One region of the Klebsiella sp. PK01 genome, then DNA from elsewhere that is predicted to be linked to it. Evidence: predicted binding sites of a transcription regulator. Region 1 holds the regulator's gene; each other region holds the start of a gene.

Region 1 (5,102 bases):
AGTCGTGCGTAGCCAGATGCCGTGATGCGGACGCTGACGCCATGCCACCGACGAAATGGTGTGCATGGTGTTCAGATGGCCGAGGATCCGCTGCAAATGCTGCTCAAGGGTGCTGAGCGGCCCACGCAACACTTCCCCGTCCTGGGATTCCATAATATTCACATCGCCCGCGCTGCCCGGCCCGTCTGAATCCAGACGCTGCTGACAGCGCTGCAGGGCAATTTCACACGATTCCAGATACCGCTGCGCCAGGTCAGGCGTTAGCATCGTATGCTCGCGCGCCAGCGTGGTCATGGCGTTGATATGCTCAACGATAAACTGGCTATGGGTTACCCACAGCTTCATATCTTCCAGATAGTGCGAGTTAAAGCCCGGTTCCTGCATCGCCTGGTTAAGCGAGTTATACAGGGCGTTGTGCGCCTGGTTGACGCGCATACGCTGGTAGGCCAACGCCGGGGCCTGCGGATCGGCGCTAAGGATCAGCCGAATAGCCTCCTGATCGGCCTCCAGGGCATCGTGGGCGTTTTTACGTAGCAGGCCGCTCTGCCATTGCGGCCATAGCCAGACCATCCCGCCAAAGGCGATCAGACAGCCAATGATGGTATCGATAAAGCGGGCGACGATGAACTGCTCGCCGTTAAGCGTTAGCAACTGCAGGGTATATACCGCGGTGACGGTAAAGCCCACCATCGCCCAGCCGTAGTGTTTACGGATGATGAGATAGCTCAGCAGCGTGATGAACAACATACCGCTTAACGTGTAGCTCTCCGGTACGTGGAAATGTAGGGTCAGCCAGGCGATCACCAGGCCCGCCAGGGTGCCTGCCGCCCGGTGGACAATCCGCACGCGGGTGGCGCCGTAACCGTTTTGCGTCACGAACAGCACGGTCATCAGGATCCAGTACGGCTTCGGCAGATGTAGGGCGCTGCCCATCAGGCTGGCGATGCTCAACATTACGCTGATGCGCGCGGCGTTGCGCAGCGCCGGGGATTTCAATGACAGGTAGTTCTTCAGCGCCGGTAGTAGCGGTAGGCGCCGTTCTTTATCCGCCATCAGGTTACGTGCGTACAGCGGGCGCTGGGTGCGCAGCACGCGGGCGATACGACTGAAGTGCCAGGCGCAGAACTGGCCTACCGGGTTATCGGGATGCTGATAAGCGATTTTTTCCAGCGCGCCGATTTGCTTATCCATCTGGAAGCGACGCGGGTAGCGGTGGTAGAGAATATCATCCGCCAGCACCCGCAGACGCGCGGCGACGGTCTGCGCGTTCCAGCGGATAACCGCTTCCGCATGGCTGCGCTCCACCAGTTTTTGTACCTCTTCCGGCTGGTGCAGGCTCACTGAAATATGTTCCTGCAGATCCAGCCCAACCTGGAACGCGCGCAGCAGGCGCTTATGATCGCTACGCTGGTTGGCGGCTAACATATGCATCTGCTGGTAGCATTGGGTAATTAAATCGACCACCTTCTGCTGGCGGGTAAGCAGCGGCGGCAGGGAGGTCGTCGGGTCAGTGTGCTGCGTCAGGAGGCTATATTTGGCCTCGCAATAATTAGCCAGTTCGCGGTAAAGCAGGCTTAACGACTCGCGCAGCGGCTGCTCCCGCCAGAGCCAAAACCAGAACCAGTTAAAGAGTCCGTACCACAAGGTTCCCAGCGCATAGATAAGCAGCGGCTCCCAGATGGGCATATTGCCGGCCAGGCTTAAGGTAAAAATGGCGGCGATAAGCGATGCCGGCAACAGGCGAGCGTGCAGCGAACTGATTTCCGCCGTCACGCCGAGAATCAGCGCCAGCGCGCTGAGGATAAGCGGCAACGGGATGTCCCGCGCCAGAAGCAATTGCACAATCAGGCTGCTGCCGGCAAACAGGCAGCCGCCAACGATCAGGCGTTTGAAAAAGCGTTTATGCGGGGTGTCGAGACCGGCGATATTGCAACAGGCGGGAACTAACGAGAACAGCAACCCTTGCTGCAGATGGCCGAGCAGAAGCCCGATGGCCACAGGTAGACACAGCACCAGCGTTTGCCGCAGTGCGTAGTTGACTTCCGGGTGGTAAATCAGCCTGCGCCACATGGGAGAAACAAAAACGGCGTACTGCGCGGAGCAATACGCCGTTTAGCGACTTAACGGGTACCGTAGACGACGATAGTTTTACCGTGTGCGGAGATCAGATTTTGATCTTCCAGCATCTTCAGAATACGGCCAACCGTCTCACGAGAACAGCCGACGATCTGGCCAATTTCCTGGCGGGTGATTTTGATCTGCATCCCGTCCGGGTGGGTCATGGCATCAGGCTGTTTCGCCAGATTCAGTAAGGTCTGAGCGATACGGCCCGTCACGTCGAGGAAAGCAAGGTTACCGACTTTCTCGGAAGTGACCTGCAGACGACGCGCCATCTGCGAAGAGAGGCGCATCAGGATGTCCGGGTTCACCTGGATTAACTGACGGAATTTTTTGTAAGAGATCTCGGCCACTTCACATGCGGTTTTCGCACGTACCCAGGCACTACGTTCCTGACCTTCTTCAAACAGGCCTAATTCACCGATGAAATCGCCCTGGTTGAGGTAAGAGAGGATCATCTCTTTACCTTCTTCATCCTTGATGAGTACAGCCACGGAGCCTTTTACGATGTAGTAAAGCGTTTCCGCTTTCTCACCCTGGTGAATCAGCGTGCTCTTTGATGGGTACTTATGAATGTGGCAATGAGACAAGAACCATTCAAGGGTAGGGTCTGTTTGCGGTTTGCCAAGCACCATGCGCGGTTATCCTCTGTTATAAGCTATCTCCGGACGCCGACACTACACGGCATCCGGGCATGCAATCGTATTTTTCCCTATGCCTGGGAAGCTGGCTGCTCAATTTATGCAGCCTGTAATGTGAACTCCTCAGCATACATGCGGTACATCAATGTATTACTGTAGCATCCAGACTGTTTTAGCATAGCTTTCACCGCATGTCTCCTGGTGTCTCGCTTCAGCATGACCCAGGTCGCCTTCCGTTGCGAGATTTGTTATGTGCGCGTAATCTGTCAGGAAAATTGCAACAGCGGAGTTAAATTTTATGCAAGCGCGTGTGAAATGGGTGGAAGGTCTAACCTTCATCGGTGAGTCGGCCTCCGGCCACCAGATTTTAATGGATGGCAACTCCGGGGACAAAGCGCCCAGCCCGATGGAAATGGTGCTGATGGCGGCGGGCGGCTGTAGCGCAATTGACGTGGTGTCTATCCTGCAAAAAGGGCGTCAAAACGTCACCAACTGCGAAGTGAAGCTGACCTCTGAACGCCGTGAAGAGGCGCCGCGCCTGTTCACCCATATCAATCTGCACTTTATCGTCACCGGTAAAGAGCTGAAGGATGCGGCGGTGTCCCGTGCGGTGGATTTATCCGCGGAGAAGTACTGCTCGGTGGCGCTGATGCTGGAAAAGGCCGTCAACATCACCCACTCTTACGAAGTGATCGAAGCCTGAGACGAATTGACGTAGCGGGACACTAACCCCGGCAGCACGGCGACCGGGGTTTTATTTTGCCCTTAACTAATGGTTTTGCCTTCCATCAAGCGCTCGACCAGCGGCGCCATAATGAGCTCCATCGCCAGCCCCATCTTACCGCCTGGCACCACCAGGGTGTTCATATGCGAGATAAACGACCCCTGTAGCATCGCCAACAGCCAGGGGTAATCAATCCCCTGCAAATTGCGAAAGTGAATCACCACGAAGCTTTCGTCGAGCGATGGAATGCCTTTGGCGGCAAACGGATTCGAGGTATCGACCGTCGGCACACGCTGGAAGTTGATATGGGTGCGTGAGAACTGCGGGGTGATGAAATTGATATAGTCTTCCATCGAACGCACCACCGAGTCCATCACCGCTTCGCGCGAATGGCCGCGTTCGCTGGTATCGCGAATGAGCTTCTGGATCCATTCAAGGTTGACGATCGGCACCACGCCGACCAGCAGGTCGACATGTTTCGCCACGTCATGCTGCGGCGTCACCACGCCGCCGTGCAGCCCTTCATAAAACAACACGTCGGTCGGTTCAGGCAGCGGTTGCCATGGGGTAAAGGTGCCGGGAACCTGATTCCAGGGAACCGCTTCATCGTAGGTATGGAGGTATTTGCGCGACTGGCCCTTGCCGAATTCGCCGTACTCTAAAAAGGTGCGTTCAAGCAGGCTGAAGTCATTGGCTTCCGGGCCAAAGTAGCTGATGTGTTTGCCCTGATCGCGCGCCTTGCGGATCGCCATGTCCATTTCCGGGCGAGTATAGCGATGGAAGCTATCCCCTTCGACCTCCGCGGCATGCAGGTTCAGTTGCGAGAAAATTTTGCGAAACGCGAGGCTGGTGGTGGTGGTGCCCGCGCCGCTGGAGCCCGTGACTGCGATCACTGGATGTTTGGCAGACATAACAACTCCCTGATTAAGTGATGGTGTGTCGCCGTATCGCGCCAGGCACTCGCGGTTAGAGGGGCATGGCGCTTAGCCGTTAAACATCTTGCGGGGCATGATGTTGACCGTCTCGTGCAGTTCTGACCACACCAGCACGGCCTCCCCGGTTTTAAGCTGCTGTTTTACATCGGCGACTTTATCGGCAAGCGAACGTTCATGTTCACCATAATCGGTGCCTTCGCGCAACACAAAGCTTTCAATCAGATTATCCAGCGTTTCGGGATCGAGATCCTGCCAGGGAATAATCATGCTTGTCCTCCCAGCCAGCGGGTTAACCAATCCGGAATACGTTGCTCCAGCCACATTTGCGGTTTTCGCAGCGTACCGCCGACAAAGCCAACGTGGCCGCCCTGTTCCGTGAGCTGATATTCGACGTTAGCCGGCAGTTGTTCCTGCGGCGGAATTGAATGATGGTCCATAAACGGATCGTCTTTCGCGTGAATGATCAGCGTCGGCTTGGTGATATCGCTTAAGCGCGGCATCGCGCTGCACTGTCGGTAATAGTCTAGCGCATCGGCGAAACCGTGGATTTTGGCGGTGATCATGTCGTCGAATTCGCGGATGCGGCGCATGCTTTTAAGCTGGCGAAGATCGACCGGCAGCGAGCCTGGATAGGCTTTCAGCTTGCGCGCGGCGTTGGCTTTCAGCAGGTTGAGCAGGTAACGC
Region 2 (5,102 bases), on a different contig from region 1:
TTGCCCACGACGCACGCCGCTGCAGTCGATGGTGAAGCGCTTCCACAAGCGATGAATCCCGAACGACATTAAGTCGTTCATCACATCATATTTTGCAGCGACAGAATGGAATACATGCGCCACCATGTCCGCCTTCTGCTCTTTGGCTACCGTTTGAAAGCCAAAATGCGTCGTTTCTTGTGAATCCTCAACCATCTCTATGCCCGCTTACTTATCAAGAAAATGTTCAGCGAGTGTAACAGATTCAGGCCATTTCCCATACGTTTCAGCTTGGCCTGACGTGCTCGTTTGCTCTCGCTACAGACGCGGAATCGGCACTAAACACATCTTCCTGCGGTAAATTTTCATCTTCCTCAAGGCGGTATTCGTCATCCTGCGCCGTGGCTTGTTCGACTAAATCAGGATTAATCTCGCGTTTAACCTCGACCCCCAGGCCACGGAATGATTCGGCCTGTACCAGCAGGTTGCCGCGCCCGGAGGCGAGCTTTTTCATCGCCTGACGATAGTTATCCTGAGCTTTATCAAGGCTTTGACCGATGGCCGACATATCGTCGACAAACAGCCGCATCTTGTCGTACAGGCGCCCGGCGCGCTCGGCGATTTTCTGCGCGTTGCGGCTTTGATGCTCATAGCGCCACAAATTCGCGATGGTGCGCAGCGCCACCAGCAGGGTTGTTGGGCTAACCAGCATAATATTGTTCTTCAGCGCCTCGCTGATAAGCTCAGGCTGACGGTCGATAGCCAGCAGGAACGCCGGCTCGACGGGGATAAACATCAATACATAGTCGAGCGAACGTAACCCCGGCAGTTGTTGATAATCTTTGCGGCCCAGCAGGCGAATATGGTTACGTACCGAGGCAATATGCTCCTGTAGCGCCGCTTCGCGGGTGTAGTCGTCGTCAGCGTTGAAATAACGCTCATAGGCGACCAGCGTCATTTTGGCGTCGATAACCACGTCTTTGCCCTGCGGCAGGCGCACGATAACATCCGGCTGCATCCGCGAGCGGTTATCGGTTTCGATGCTGACCTGTGTTTGATACTCATAGCCTTCGCGCAGGCCGGAGGCCTCCAGCACGCGGGTTAGCACCACTTCTCCCCAGTTGCCCTGGGTTTTGTTATCGCCCTTCAGCGCTTTCGTCAGGTTTAACGCCTCTTGCGCCATCTGTGCGTTCAGCTGTTGCAGGTTGCGGATTTCGTGCGCCAGCGTGTGGCGCTCACGCGCCTCCTGGCCGAAGCTGTCCTGAACCTGGCGACGAAAGCCGTCGAGCTGTTCCCGGAGCGGCGTCAGCAGGCCATGCAGGCTCTGCCGGTTTTGTTCATCAACCCGGCGGTTGCTGTGTTCGAATATGCGATTCGCCAGGTTTTCAAACTGCTCGCTCAGGCGCTGCTCGCTGTTGACCATCTGGCGGATTTTATCTTCGGCGTGTAGCTGTGTAGATTCCAGACGAGTGGTCACTTCCCGCAGGTCGGCCTCCAGCGAGGTGTTGATATCACGCAGGCTGCGCAGCTCGTTGTTGAGAAGTTCGCACTCATCGCGCCAGTGCGATTCCTGCACCAGCTGCTGACGTGCGGCGCTAAGTTCGATATCCAGCTCGCGGCGCTCTTCAATGAGATCGGCACGGATTTGATCGGCGCGGGCTTTTGTCGCCAGCCAGCCAACGATTAACCCTGCCGCCAGCGCCACCACGGCGCTTATCACAATAGAGATATCCACAACGCCTCCCCGGCAACCACTTACGACACAAAATAGAATTGTGCTGTACAAACGTCCAGTTGAAAAGGATTTTCCTGCGAGGCGCTACGCAAAAAAGAAAGGCCGGAGGGTCCGGCCTTGCGAGAAAAAGTGAAGAACTACAGCAGGCGGCGCGCCGCTTCCACAACGATTTTCACCGCGTGGCTTTCGGTTTGCTTCATGGTTTCGGCGTTAGGGATCTCTTGCTGGGTACGGTTGACGATAACCCCTGCCACCATCCCGGCGCGCAGGCCCTGGCTGGCGCACATGGTCAGCAGCGTAGCGGATTCCATTTCATAGTTCATGACGCCCATTGCCTGCCACTCTTCCATTGAGCCTTTGAAGCGGCTCACGACACGGCCGGAGAAGGTGTCGTAACGCTCCTGGCCTGGATAGAAGGTATCAGAGGAGGCTGTTACACCGATATGGGTGGTCGCACCAATTGATTTCGCCGCTTCCACCAGCGCGGTGGTACAAGCGAAGTCAGCAACGGCCGGAAACTCCATCGGCGCAAAGTGCAGGCTGGCGCCATCCAGACGGACAGAACCGGTCGTCACCAGCACATCACCAACGTTGATGTGCGGCTGAATCGCCCCGGTGGTGCCGATACGCAGGAAAGTACGAACCCCCAGCTGCGCCAGCTCTTCCACGGCGATAGAGGTCGACGGGCCGCCGATACCGGTGGAGCAAACAATCACCGGTTTGCCATCCAGCTCAGCGCGCCAGGAGGTAAATTCACGATGTGATGCCAGCTTAACCGGCTTATCCATCAGCGCGGCGATCTTTTCCACACGCTCCGGATCGCCAGGGACGATAGCCAGCGTAGCCCCTTGTAAATCGTTCTTAGTGAGGCCGAGATGAAAAACATCAGACTTGGACATAAAAAACTCCTCTGTGGGTCGAAGTATCAGCAGAAGCAAAAGGGTACTTTACAGAAGCCACTCGCTTATTTTTGTGATGATGGTCACCATGCATAACAATGATTGCATTTGTTTTTCAACAAATAGTGAACTACATCACATTAACAAGTTATATTCACGGTCATAGAACAAAAGATAGCCGCTTTCAGGCACTGTGCTTTATTACCGCCCGAACTAAAGGGTCTATAGTTAGTGTTGCGCTAATAAATAAGGGTACGGAGAATACCATGACCACCACCAAGCAACCTGGATTCGCACCTGCAGCCTCGCCGCACGCCTCGACCGCCGTCCATACGTCGGATGAGCAGATTGTCGCCGGAGAAACCTCGATCCCATCGCAGGGCGAGAATATGCCAGCCTATCACGCCCGCCCGAAAAACGCCGACGGCCCGCTGCCGATCGTTATCGTGGTGCAGGAGATTTTCGGCGTACATGAACATATTCGCGATCTGTGCCGCCGCCTGGCGCAGGAAGGCTATCTGGCGATTGCGCCAGAACTCTACTTCCGCCAGGGCGATCCGAATGAGTACAACGATATCCCTACCCTGTTCAAAGAACTGGTCACTAAGGTGCCGGACGCACAGGTGCTGGCGGATCTCGACCACGTCGCCAGCTGGGCGGCGCGCCACGGCGGCGATGCCCATCGTCTGCTGATCACCGGTTTTTGCTGGGGTGGGCGCATTACCTGGCTGTATGCCGCGCATAACCCGCAGTTGAAGGCAGGCGTCGCCTGGTATGGCAAACTGGTGGGAGAAAAATCGCTGAATTCGCCAAAACACCCGGTGGATATCGCGGTCGATCTCAACGCGCCGGTACTTGGCCTGTACGGCGCTAAAGACGCCAGTATTCCGCAGGATACCGTCGAGACCATGCGCCAGGCGCTGCGGGCGGCAAATGCGAACGCCGAGATCGTGGTCTATCCCGAGGCCGATCACGCCTTTAATGCCGACTATCGCGCCAGCTATCACGAAGAGTCAGCCAAAGATGGCTGGCAGCGGATGCTGGCCTGGTTTGCTCAATATGGCGGTAAAAAAGGGTAACTCGCCTGATACATGAAAAGAGGAGGCCGTGGCCTCCTCTGTTGTTTTCCGCGTATCTATCAGGCTGATTCGCGCAGATTTTGCGCCGCTTGCACCATGTTCGCCAGCGCGGCGCGGGTTTCCGGCCAGCCGCGGGTTTTCAGGCCGCAGTCCGGATTAACCCACAAGCGCTCCGCCGGGATACGCTGCGCGGCTTTCTCCAGCAACCCTTCAATCCACTCCACGCTCGGCACGTTTGGCGAGTGGATATCATAAACGCCCGGGCCGATTTCGTTTGGATATTCAAACTCTTCAAACGATTCCAGCAGTTCCATGTCGGAACGCGAGGTTTCAATGGTGATCACATCGGCATCCAGCGCGGCGATAGAGTCCATGATGTCATTGAACTCGCAATAACACATGTGGGTATGAATCTGGGTGTCATCCTTAGCAACCGCGGCATTGATGCGGAAAGCTTCGACGCCCCACTGTAAATAAGCATCCCAATCGCTGCGTTTCAGCGGCAGACCTTCGCGCAGTGCCGGTTCATCAATCTGGATAATACCGATACCGGCCGCCTCCAGATCCTCCACTTCATCGCGCAGCGCCAGCGCAATCTGCTTCGCGATTGTTTCACGGCTGACATCCTCGCGCGGGAAGGACCAGCACAGAATGGTTACCGGACCGGTCAACATGCCTTTGACCGGCTTGTCGGTAAGAGACTGCGCGTACTTCGCCCATTCGACGGTGATCGCTTGCGGACGGCTGACATCGCCGATAACCACCGGCGGCTTCACGCAGCGAGAGCCATAGCTTTGCACCCAACCGTTTTGCGTGAAGATGAAACCGTCCAGATGCTCACCGAAATACTCCACCATGTCGTTTCGCTCGGCTTCTCCGTGCACCAGCACGTCTAAACCCAGACGTTCTTGTTCGACGATCGCCTGCTTAATATGTTCGGCAATACCCGTCCGATAATGGCTGGCGTCAAGATTGCCCTTTTTGAAGTCCAGACGTAGGGTACGAATTTCGGTTGTCTGCGGGAATGAACCGATCGTCGTCGTCGGCCATGCTGGCAGGTTAAAGCGTTTGCGCTGCGCCTGTGCGCGCTCGGCATAAGGGCTGGTGCGCTGGCTGTCCTGAGCAGTGATTGCCGCCAGCCTTTTTTCCACTGCCGCGTTGTGTACGCGAGTCGAATGGCGACGAGCCTGAATTGGCGCGCTCCACGCCTCGATCGCCGTCGTATCACCGCTGTTCAGCGCGTCGCGTAGCAGCGCCAGTTCGCCGCACTTCTGCAGGGCGAAAGCAAACCAACTTTTTACTTCGGCATCAAGACGGGTCTCTACGCTCAGATCGATCGGGCTATGCAGCAAGGAGCAGGAAGAGGCTACCCATAGCTCACGTTGACCGACAAGCGACTTAATTTGCGCA
Region 3 (5,102 bases), 460 kb from region 1:
GTCTAATTCATAGCCCGTCCCCGCCGTCGGCTGCGCAGAGGAAAGACGCGCCACTTCGATGATCCCGGCCAGTGAAGCCAACATTCCGCACAGCGCATAGACGATGATTTTCACTCTATTCACGCTGATGCCGGAAAGCCGCGTCGCCGCTTCGTTACCGCCCAGGGCATAAATATAACGGCCCAGGCGAGTATGGTGCAGCATGTACCAGGCCGCCAGGAAGACAATCGCCATAATCCATACCGGCGTCGGGATCCCAAGCGGGCGTCCGATACCGAACCAGCCGAACAGATCGGCGTTATCGCTAAAGCCGGTGTTGATCGGGCTGCCGTTGGTGTAAACCATCGTCACGCCGCGCAGCAGCAGCATCATTACCAAAGTGGCGATAAACGCCTGCACGCGCCCTTTCGCGACAATCACCCCTGTCACCGCGCCAATAGCCGCACCGAGCGCCAGCGCGGCGGCAACGGCCACCAGCGCATTCACTTCGATACCGACGATAGACGCCGCGACGGCGCCGGTCAACGCCAGCAGAGAACCGACGGACAGATCGATCCCCGATGTCAGAATGACCAGCGTCATCCCGACCGCCATGATGGCGTTAACGGAAGTCTGCTGCAGAATATTGAACAGGTTATTGACGGTAAAAAAGTTGGGGCTCATGGTCGAAACGATCGCGATCAGCACCAGCAGGGCGATCAGCGATTTTTGCTCCATCAGCCACGCTTTAGTGAAATAGCGGCGACCAGTAACAGCCTGGGTAGTCATCTTTTTTACTCCTGATTCACACGGTTAAGCTTGCCCACAGCGGCAGCCATCAATACTTCCTGGGTGGCCTGCTCGCGTGTGAATTCACCGCCGAGATGCCCTTCATGCATCACAATGATGCGATCGCTCATGCCCAGCACTTCCGGCATCTCCGAAGAGACGAGAATGATGCTCAGGCCATCGGCTTTAAACTGGTTAATCAGCTGGTAGATCTCTTTCTTCGCCCCAACGTCGACGCCACGGGTCGGTTCATCGAGGATCAGCACTTTCGGCCGTGTCATCAGTCCGCGAGCGATAGCGACTTTTTGCTGGTTACCGCCGGAAAGCAGGCCGATTGCCTGCTCCATTGAAGGCGTCTTCACATTAAACAGCCGAATGAAATCACTGACCGCCTGCTGTTCATCTTTATGCTTAAGGCTGCCGCCCGCCCGGCTGAAGTAGCGTAGCGCGGTCAATGACATGTTTTCTTTGACCGACATTCCGAGCACCAGGCCATCACGCTTACGGTCTTCGGAGATATAGACAATGCCGTTCGCCAGGCCATCCTGCGGCGAACGGGTGACGACTTCATGGCCATCCAGCGTCACGGAACCGCTGCTACGCGGCAGCGCGCCGTACAGCACCTTCATCAGTTCAGTACGCCCGGCGCCCATCAGCCCGGCAACGCCGAGGATTTCGCCCTGACGCAGGGTAAACGTCACGTTTTCCACCCCGGATCCGCAGAGATTATCGACCTTCAGACGTACCGCGCCGGGTGCCTTATCGAGATGCGGATATTGATCTTCCAGCTTACGGCCAACCATCATCTCGATCAGTCGGTCTTCATCCAGCGAAGCCACTTCACGCTCGGCAATAAATTGCCCGTCGCGAAATACGGTGACGTCATCGCAGATTTCGAAGATCTCTTTCATGCGGTGGGAAATATAGACAATGCCGCGCCCCTGCGATTTCAATTCGCGGATGACGCGGAACAGCGATTCGGTCTCGGTGTCGGTCAGGGCATCGGTGGGCTCATCCATAATGATGACCTTCGATTCGAAGCTCAGCACTTTGGCGATTTCCACCATTTGCTGATCGCCAATCGACAGATCGCCCACCAGCTTCTGGCTGTTAAAACGTAAATTCAGCTTCGCCAGCAGCTTGTCCGCTTCGGCATACATCTTTTTCCAGTCGATTTTGCCAAAGCGGTTAACGAACTCGCGGCCAAGGAAGATGTTCTCGGCAATCGTTAATTGCGGGATCAGGTTGAGTTCCTGGTGAATGATGCCGATACCGGCTTCCTGTGAGGATTTTGGGCCGTTAAAGGTCGTTTCTTTACCTAACCACAGCAAAGAACCGGCATCACGGGTATAGATACCGGTGAGTACCTTCATCATTGTCGATTTACCGGCGCCATTTTCCCCTACCAGCGCCATTACCCGGCCAGCATAGACATTCAGCGCCGCGCCGGAGAGCGCTTTGACGCCAGGGAACGCTTTATCGATCCCTTTCAGCTGTAATAAAGCTTCCATGGCGGCGACCTCAGAAAGTGACGCCGGCACAGAGAATAATATTCGCATACGGGGAACACTCCCCGCTGCGAATTACCGCCTGACTATCTGCGGTTTGTTTTTTGAACTGCTCATGACTGGTGTAACGAATTTCAATCGTATTTCCCTGGTGCTGCTGCAGCTGCTCAAGATGATTGAGCAACGTCGCGTGGAGTTGCGGATTATGGGTTTTAATCTCTTCCGCGATGACCGCCGCCTCAACCTGCATTTCCGTCGTTACGACCTCCAGAACCTGCATAAATGAAGGTACGCCCTGAGTAAGCGCCATATCGATTCGCGCGCTGCTGCGGGGAACCGGCAACCCGGCGTCGCAAACAACCAGCATATCGGTATGACCGAGGCGGGAGATAACGGAAGAAATATCAGCGTTAAGTACGGTGCCTTTTTTCATTTTTTCTCTTTTGCTCCACTAGCGAAACGTTTCGCTAACATTAGTATTGTAAATGCAGGAGCAAAAAACCATCATCAAAAGAGATAAATGTGATCGCCATCGAAACGTTTCGCAAGGCGTGGGCAGGAAATTGCATCGAGATGTGAGAGACAAAAAAGCCCTTCATTATTGAAGGGCTTTTTGACATCAGATTTCTACCTGAGTACCGAGTTCGATAACCCGGTTCGGCGGGATTTCAAACTGATCCGGCGCGCGCAGAGCGTTACGCTGCAACAGCAGATACAGTTTGCCGCGCAGGCGCAGATACCATGGCCGTTTGCCGATAATCAGCGACTCGTGGGACATAAAGAACGACGTTTCCATCATTCGGCAGCTCAGCCCTTCCAGGCCGCAGCGATGGAACACCTCTTCGACGTTCGGCGTTTCACGCCAGCCATAGCTTGCTACAACGCGCCAGAACGACGGCGACAGTTGCTCAATCTGCACGCGGCGAACGTTATGCACATACGGAGCATCTTCGGTGCGCAGGGTCAGCAGGATCACGCGTTCATGCAGCACCTTGTTGTGTTTCAGGTTATGCAGCAGCGCAAATGGGATCACGTTCAGGGCGCGAGACATATAGACCGCGGTACCCGGCACGCGCACCGGCGGCGATTTCTCCAGCGAGGAGATCATCGCTTCCAGCGAGTTGCCATGCTCATGCATCCGGCGCAACAGGCGGAAACGCTCGCTCTTCCAGGTGGTCATCACCGTAAACATCACCAGACCCAGTGATAACGGCAACCAACCGCCGGAGACGATTTTATCGAGGTTCGCCGAGAATAGCGGAATATCGATACACAGGAAGGCCACCAGCATCAGGCCGACAAACAGCTTATTCCAGTGCCAGTTTTTGCGCGCCACGGTCGCCGACAGAATGGAGGTCAACACCATGGTGCCCGTTACCGCAATACCGTACGCCGCCGCCAGATTAGAAGAGTGCTCGAAGCTGACAATGACGATGACCACAGAAACGTACAGCAGCCAGTTAATGAACGGGATGTAAATCTGCCCGGACTCCATTTCCGAAGTATGGATAATGCGCATTGGCGACAGATAGCCCAGACGCACGGCCTGGCGAGTCAGCGAGAAGACCCCGGAAATCACCGCCTGCGAGGCGATAACCGTCGCCAGGGTCGCGATAATCAGCATCGGGATCAGCGCCCATTCCGGCGCCAACAGGAAGAACGGGTTTTTAATGGCTTCCGGGTGCTTCAACAGCAGCGCGCCCTGGCCAAAATAGTTAAGCACCAGTGATGGCAGTACTACCGAGAACCACGCTACGCGAATCGGTAGTTTGCCGAAGTGACCCATATCGGCATACAGCGCTTCCACACCGGTAATCGACAGCACCACCGCGCCGAGCGCAATAAAGGAGACCGTTTTGTACTGCAGGAAGAAGTTCACTGCCCAGTAAGGGTTCAGCGCCTGCAGAACTTCCGGGTTATCGAGAATACTGCGCGCGCCAAGCACCGCCAGCAACAGGAACCAGATAAGCATAATTGGCGCGAACAGCTTGCCGACCATCCCGGTTCCGTGTTTTTGAATAGCAAAAAGCAGGGTCAGCACAATAATGGAGATGGGGACAATCCAGGTATCCAGCTGTGGGGCGATAATTTCCAACCCCTCTATCGCCGACATCACCGATATTGCCGGGGTTATTACCACTTCACCATAGAAGAAGCTACCGCCAATCAGGCCGAGGATCACCAATACGGAGGTCATCTTTGCCGAGGTGTTGCGCCCCGCCAGCGACATCAGCGTCAAGATCCCGCCCTCGCCGGCGTTATCCGCCCGCATCACGAAGGTGATGTATTTTATTGATACGGTAAAGATCAACAGCCAGAAAATCAGCGACAGAAAGCCAAAAACCGCATCGCGTTCAACGCCAAAGCCAAACTGGCCTGACAGACATTCGCGAAGGGTATACAGTGGACTGGTACCGATATCGCCGTAAACCACGCCGATTGCCGCCAGCGTTATTGCCGGCAACGATTGTTTATTATCAGTGCTCATAGACTAGTCTTTTCGTTTATAAAACAAATGTGTGCCTAGTCCCTTGGCCCACAAAAAGCGCACAGTATGCACGATTATTTGCTGAATCGTACCCCTAACTGACACCATATTAACTTAGCTCAAAGAAAATAAATCGATTCTTCAGGCTATTACCACCCCTAATCAAACATCTATACTCGACGCAATAACGACACACGACAAAGCACGCAACTCTATTATGGCTCAATCACATTTACTGGCAGAAAGAATTTCCCGACTTAGCGCCGCCCTGGAAAAAGGACTCTTTGAACGCAGCCACGCAATACGTCTGTGCCTGCTGGCTGCGCTCAGCGGCGAGA
Region 4 (5,102 bases), on a different contig from region 1:
ATTAAGTATGTCCGCGTCTCGCCGCAATGGGTTAAAGGAGAAGGCGCATGATCATCGGTAATCTGAATGCCCTGCCTCAGGCGGGGTTACCGCTGGCGTTGCGGCAGATCCTCAGCCGTACTGAATGTTCTCTTGCCGCCCTGACAGCCCGCGAAGATGGCCGCTTCCAACCTGCAGATGGCGGATGGTACTGCACCATCGGCATCGCGCAAACCCAGGCGGCAGAACAGCGACATACCGAATATCACCACCAATGGGCCGATATTCAGGTCATTTTAGCCGGCGAGGAGACGCTGCATGCCGGTATGGTGTACACAGGCCAACCTGATGATGAAGAACGCAAGCCGGATCTCTTTATCAGCAAGCAGACGCCGCAAAGCGTCACGCTGCATCTGTGCGCCGGGGACTTCGCGGTCTTTCTCCCCGGCGAACCGCACCAGGCACTGTGCGCCGTTACGTCACCCGCCCCGGTGAGGAAAGCGGTGTTTAAAGTGCCGCGCAGCATGCTGGAGGCGCCATGAAGCAGGCACTGGTCACGGGCGCTAGTTCGGGGATCGGCGCGGCAATTGTGGGGCAACTGCTGGCGGATGGCTGGCAGGTGCTCGGGCTAAGCCGCTCCGCACCGCCGTTCACCCATGAAGGCTTCAGGCACCTGGCGGTCGATGTGAGCGACCGCCGCGTGCTGGTTGATGCTCTGTCGTCGCTTGCGCCGCCACAGGCGATTATCCATGCCGCCGGTGCGATGGCGGCGGCGCCGCTAGGAGAACTTGACGCACAGCGCGGTGAGAGGTTGTGGCGTCTGCATGTGGATGCGGCGCAGACCTTAGCCAACCGCTTTGCGCCCGTTATGGGCCGCGGCGGTAGGATTATCCTTTTGGGTAGCCGGACCTCGCGCGGAGCGGCAGGCCGTTCTCAGTATACGGCAACCAAAGCGGCGCTGGTGGCACTGGCAAGAAGCTGGGCGGCGGAACTTGCCGCTGCGGGCATTACCGTTAACGTTATCGCCCCCGGCGCCACCGATACGCCAATGCTGCGCCAGCCAGGGCGCGAGAGTTCGCCGCCGAAGGCGCCGCCGTTCGGTAGATTGATTAAGCCACAGGAGGTGGCGTCGCTGGTGAGCTGGCTACTTAGCGAAGGAGCCGCGGCCATGACCGGACAAGAGCTGGTGATGTGTGGCGGCGCCTCGCTTGGTTAGGAATTAACCTTCGCGCAAATAGACCGTGCCGCGCAGATAGGTGGTCGCCTGGCCGCTAATCAGTACGCGGTCATCGAGCCATTGGCAGCGCAGCTCGCCGCTGCGCGCCGACACCTGGCGCGCCAGCAGGTCGTTTTTATTGAGCTTCGCTCCCCAGTAGGGGATCAGCATACTGTGGGTTGACCCGGTTACCGGATCTTCCGGTACCGATTCACCGGGGCAGAAAAAGCGGCTGACAAAATCGTACTCTTCGTCGGCCGCGCTAATGCAAATCATCTTATCCAGCGTCTCCAGCAGCGCCATATTCGGGCGCACCGCTTCAACCTGCGCCCGGTCGCGCAGAACCACCAGATAATCACGCCCTTCCCGCACCTCCAGCGCGTCATCGATGCCCAACCCGGCGAACAGCGCCGGCGGTACGTCATGCACCGGCGTGGTTTGCCAGGCGGGGAAATCCAGCGTCAGCCAGTCGCCGCTGCGCGTTACCCGTAGTTCACCGACAAAACGGGTGCTGAATACGATAGTTGCCGAGGGGTGGTCGAGATATTCAAAAATCACGTGCGATGCCGCGAGCGTGGCGTGGCCGCAGAGGTTAATCTCATCAAGCGTCGTGAACCAGCGCAGCTCATAGCCAGCGTCGGTGCGGACAAAAAACGCCGTTTCGGATTGATTATGCTGCTGCGCCATTTTTAAGAGCGTTTCATCAGGCAGCCATTCGCTGAGCGGGCATACTGCCGCCGCGTTGCCGCCAAAATTGCGATCGCTGAAGGCATCGACCAGGTAAAAACTGATTTCTTTCATCGTGCTCCCCTTTTTTATCGGCTATCAACATGACACATAAACCATTCCCGCACACTATTAGCCGAAAAATTAAGTTGTTAGCTGCCACAGGCGTCAGAAAAAAATGAGATACAGATCACAAAGTGATTGTATTTTCAGCAGCATTCGTTTTAATATCGCCTCCTCTTCTTCTCATTACTACCAGCCCGGAATTTATGCTTACAAATACGGTCTCACGCAAAGTCGCGTGGCTGCGGGTCGTCACGCTGGCAATTGCCGCCTTTATCTTTAATACCACTGAATTTGCTCCGGTCGGCCTGCTGTCTGATATTGCCGACAGCTTCGGTATGGAAACGGCCCAGGTCGGGATCATGTTGACCATTTATGCCTGGGTAGTGGCATTGATGTCGCTGCCGTTCATGCTGCTGACCAGCAAGATGGAGCGCCGTCGCCTGCTCATTGGCCTGTTCGTGTTATTTATCGCCAGCCACGTATTGTCATTTTTCGCGTGGAACTTCACGGTGCTGGTGGTGAGCCGCATTGGCATCGCCTTCGCCCACGCGGTGTTCTGGTCGATCACCTCCGCGCTGGCTATCCGTATGGCCCCTCCCGGCAAGCGCGCCCAGGCGCTTAGCCTTATCGCCACCGGTACCGCGCTGGCCATGGTGTTCGGCATTCCTATTGGCCGTATCGTCGGACAATATTTCGGCTGGCGTACAACCTTCCTGGCTATTGGTCTTGGCGCTTTAGCGACGCTGGTCTGCCTGGCAAAACTATTGCCGGCGCTGCCAAGCGAACATTCCGGTTCGCTCAAGAGCCTGCCGGTGCTGTTCCGCCGTCCGGCGCTGCTCGGTATTTATCTGCTGACGGTTATCGTGGTGACCGCCCACTACACGGCATACAGCTATATTGAACCCTTCGTGCAGAACGTCGCAGGGTTGAGCGCTAATTTCGCCACTCTGCTGCTGTTGGTGCTCGGCGGCGCGGGTATTATTGGTAGTATTGTCTTCGGCAAGCTGGGAAACCAACATGCTTCCGGGCTGATTACCACCGCTATCGGCCTGCTTCTGGTATGCCTGCTGTTGCTGCTACCTGCCTCAAGGAACGCCAACCAGCTCATGCTGCTCAGCGTGTTCTGGGGGATCGCGATTATGGTCATCGGCCTCGGCATGCAGGTGAAAGTGCTGGCGCTGGCTTCGGATGCTACCGATGTGGCGATGTCGCTGTTTTCGGGAATTTTCAATATTGGTATTGGCGCCGGCGCGCTGGTCGGCAGCCAGGTGAGTACGCAACTGTCGATGTCGGCGATAGGCTACGTTGGCGCCGTACCGGCGCTGGTGGCGCTGGTCTGGGCTGTGATGATTTTTCGCCGCTGGCCTTCGCCGGGCGATGAGCAGCAGCCGCACCACTCCCATTAGCCTTCACGAAGCCCGGCCGCTTACTGCCGGGCGCGTGAATCGTATTGCTGCCCTCAGGCGTGATAGTTGGTGATAATTTCCAGCACGCCGTTAATAATGAACTGCACGCCCATGCAGACCAGCAGGAAACCCATCAGGCGGGAAATCGCCTCGATACCGCCTTTCCCCACCAGCCGCATGATCGCCCCTGAGCTACGCAGGCAGCCCCACAGAATGATCCCCACCAGCGCAAAAATAATCGGCGGCGCGGCCAGCACGACCCATTCCGGGAAATCGACGCCGTGTTTTACCGTCGAGGCGGAGCTAATAATCATCGCGATGGTGCCCGGCCCGGCGGTGCTGGGCATCGCCAACGGCACGAAGGCGATATTCGCCGTGGGTTCATCCTGCAGCTCTTCCGATTTGATTTTCGCTTCCATCGAATCATGAGCTTTCTGCTGCGGAAACAGCATCCGAAAACCGATAAAAGCCACGATCAGGCCGCCGGCGATGCGCAGGCCGGGAATGGAAATGCCAAAGGTATTCATGACCACCTGGCCGGCATACCACGCCACCATCAGGATCGCAAAGACATACACCGATGCCATCAGCGATTGCCGGTTACGCTCGGCGTTGTTCATATTGCCCGCCAGGCCGAGGAACAGCGCCACGGTGGTGAGCGGGTTCGCCAGCGGTAAAATCACCGCCAGACCGAGCCCTATTGCTTTAAAGAGTTCCAGCATAGTGAGTCAACATCCCGTTAAGTATCATTTTTTCAGTACAGTTTCACCCCGTGAGTATATCGACAGCAGCGACTCAGATGCCACATCCACGAAAAAAATCACGTCGATAAAAAATAACAAGCGTTAGTAAAATGAGAAAAAGTGACAACCGTCAAATTATCAATCTTTAGCAAATCGTGGCATCGGCGAATTCATAATGTTGACTTATGATTGCCGCGGCAATAATATCCATCGCAACTAAATAATTGCCTGGGCAACTATCATGGAAAACACTAACAATCTGTTCAACGAGATGATCCCTCTTGGCCGATTGATCCAGATGGTTAACCAGAAAAAAGATCGACTGCTCAACGACTATCTTTCACCCATGGATATCACCGCCACCCAGTTCCGGGTGCTCTGCTCCATTCGCTGTGAAGTATGTACAACACCCGTTGAGCTGAAGACCGTCCTGTCGGTCGATCCAGGCGCAATGACGCGCATGCTCGACAGACTCGTCTGCAAAGGCTGGATAGAACGGTTGCCCAACCCAAATGATAAGCGCGGCGTTCTGGTGCAGCTGACACCAGAAGGCGCAGCCCTTTGTGAGCACTGTCATCAGGTTGTGGGTCAAAAATTGCACCAGGAACTAACAAAAAATCTAACGGCAGACGAAGTGGTCATGCTTGAGCAACTGCTCAAGAAAGTCCTGCCGTAATAAGAAGAGGTAAGATGATGTCCAGACGCAATAACGACGCCATCACTATCCATAGTATTTTGTCGTGGATCGAAGAGAACCTGGAATCTCCATTATCGCTGGAGAAAGTTTCGGAGCGCTCAGGTTACTCCAAATGGCACCTGCAAAGAATGTTTAAGAAAGAGACCGGCCACTCGCTGGGCCAGTACATCCGCAGCCGCAAGCTGACGGAAATCGCGCAAAAACTCAAGCAGAGCAATGAGCCGATTTTGTATCTGGCCGAGCGCTACGGTTTTGAATCGCAGCAGACG

What was found. Region 1 encodes CRP, which controls carbon source genes, mostly activating them, when cyclic AMP is high. Its sites were predicted from a motif close to ATGTGANNNNNNTCACAT; they were not measured.
Region 2: a site for CRP is predicted at 2,737-2,754, ahead of udp (uridine phosphorylase). Genes of this name have one in related genera too.
Region 3: a site for CRP is predicted at 2,797-2,814, ahead of rbsD (D-ribose pyranase). Genes of this name have one in related genera too.
Region 4: a site for CRP is predicted at 2,100-2,117, ahead of AC22LX_RS02685 (sugar transporter). Genes of this name have one in related genera too.

Annotation. Positions count from the first base shown of each region.
Region 1 covers NZ_JBYEZM010000005.1:468,344-473,445, forward strand. The annotation lists gene AC22LX_RS18475 (YccS/YhfK family putative transporter) at 1-2,070, opposite strand, end outside; gene argD (bifunctional acetylornithine/succinyldiaminopimelate transaminase) at 1-2, shown strand, start outside; gene crp (cAMP-activated global transcriptional regulator CRP) at 2,121-2,753, opposite strand; gene AC22LX_RS18485 (OsmC family protein) at 3,058-3,462, shown strand; gene AC22LX_RS18490 (phosphoribulokinase) at 3,525-4,394, opposite strand; gene AC22LX_RS18495 (YheU family protein) at 4,467-4,685, opposite strand; gene AC22LX_RS18500 (hydrolase) at 4,682-5,102, opposite strand, start outside.
Region 2 covers NZ_JBYEZM010000012.1:16,179-21,280, forward strand. The annotation lists gene ubiE (bifunctional demethylmenaquinone methyltransferase/2-methoxy-6-polyprenyl-1,4-benzoquinol methylase UbiE) at 1-195, opposite strand, end outside; gene rmuC (DNA recombination protein RmuC) at 266-1,714, opposite strand; gene udp (uridine phosphorylase) at 1,852-2,613, opposite strand; gene AC22LX_RS23820 (dienelactone hydrolase family protein) at 2,880-3,692, shown strand; gene metE (5-methyltetrahydropteroyltriglutamate--homocysteine S-methyltransferase) at 3,752-5,102, opposite strand, start outside.
Region 3 covers NZ_JBYEZM010000005.1:5,656-10,757, forward strand. The annotation lists gene rbsC (ribose ABC transporter permease) at 1-768, opposite strand, end outside; gene rbsA (ribose ABC transporter ATP-binding protein RbsA) at 774-2,279, opposite strand; gene rbsD (D-ribose pyranase) at 2,290-2,709, opposite strand; gene kup (low affinity potassium transporter Kup) at 2,896-4,764, opposite strand; gene ravA (ATPase RavA) at 4,982-5,102, shown strand, end outside.
Region 4 covers NZ_JBYEZM010000001.1:554,987-560,088, forward strand. The annotation lists gene AC22LX_RS02665 (sialidase family protein) at 1-51, shown strand, start outside; gene AC22LX_RS02670 (NanQ anomerase/TabA/YiaL family protein) at 48-521, shown strand; gene AC22LX_RS02675 (SDR family NAD(P)-dependent oxidoreductase) at 518-1,195, shown strand; gene AC22LX_RS02680 (PhzF family phenazine biosynthesis protein) at 1,199-1,996, opposite strand; gene AC22LX_RS02685 (sugar transporter) at 2,149-3,393, shown strand; gene AC22LX_RS02690 (MarC family NAAT transporter) at 3,447-4,115, opposite strand; gene marR (multiple antibiotic resistance transcriptional regulator MarR) at 4,378-4,812, shown strand; gene marA (MDR efflux pump AcrAB transcriptional activator MarA) at 4,830-5,102, shown strand, end outside.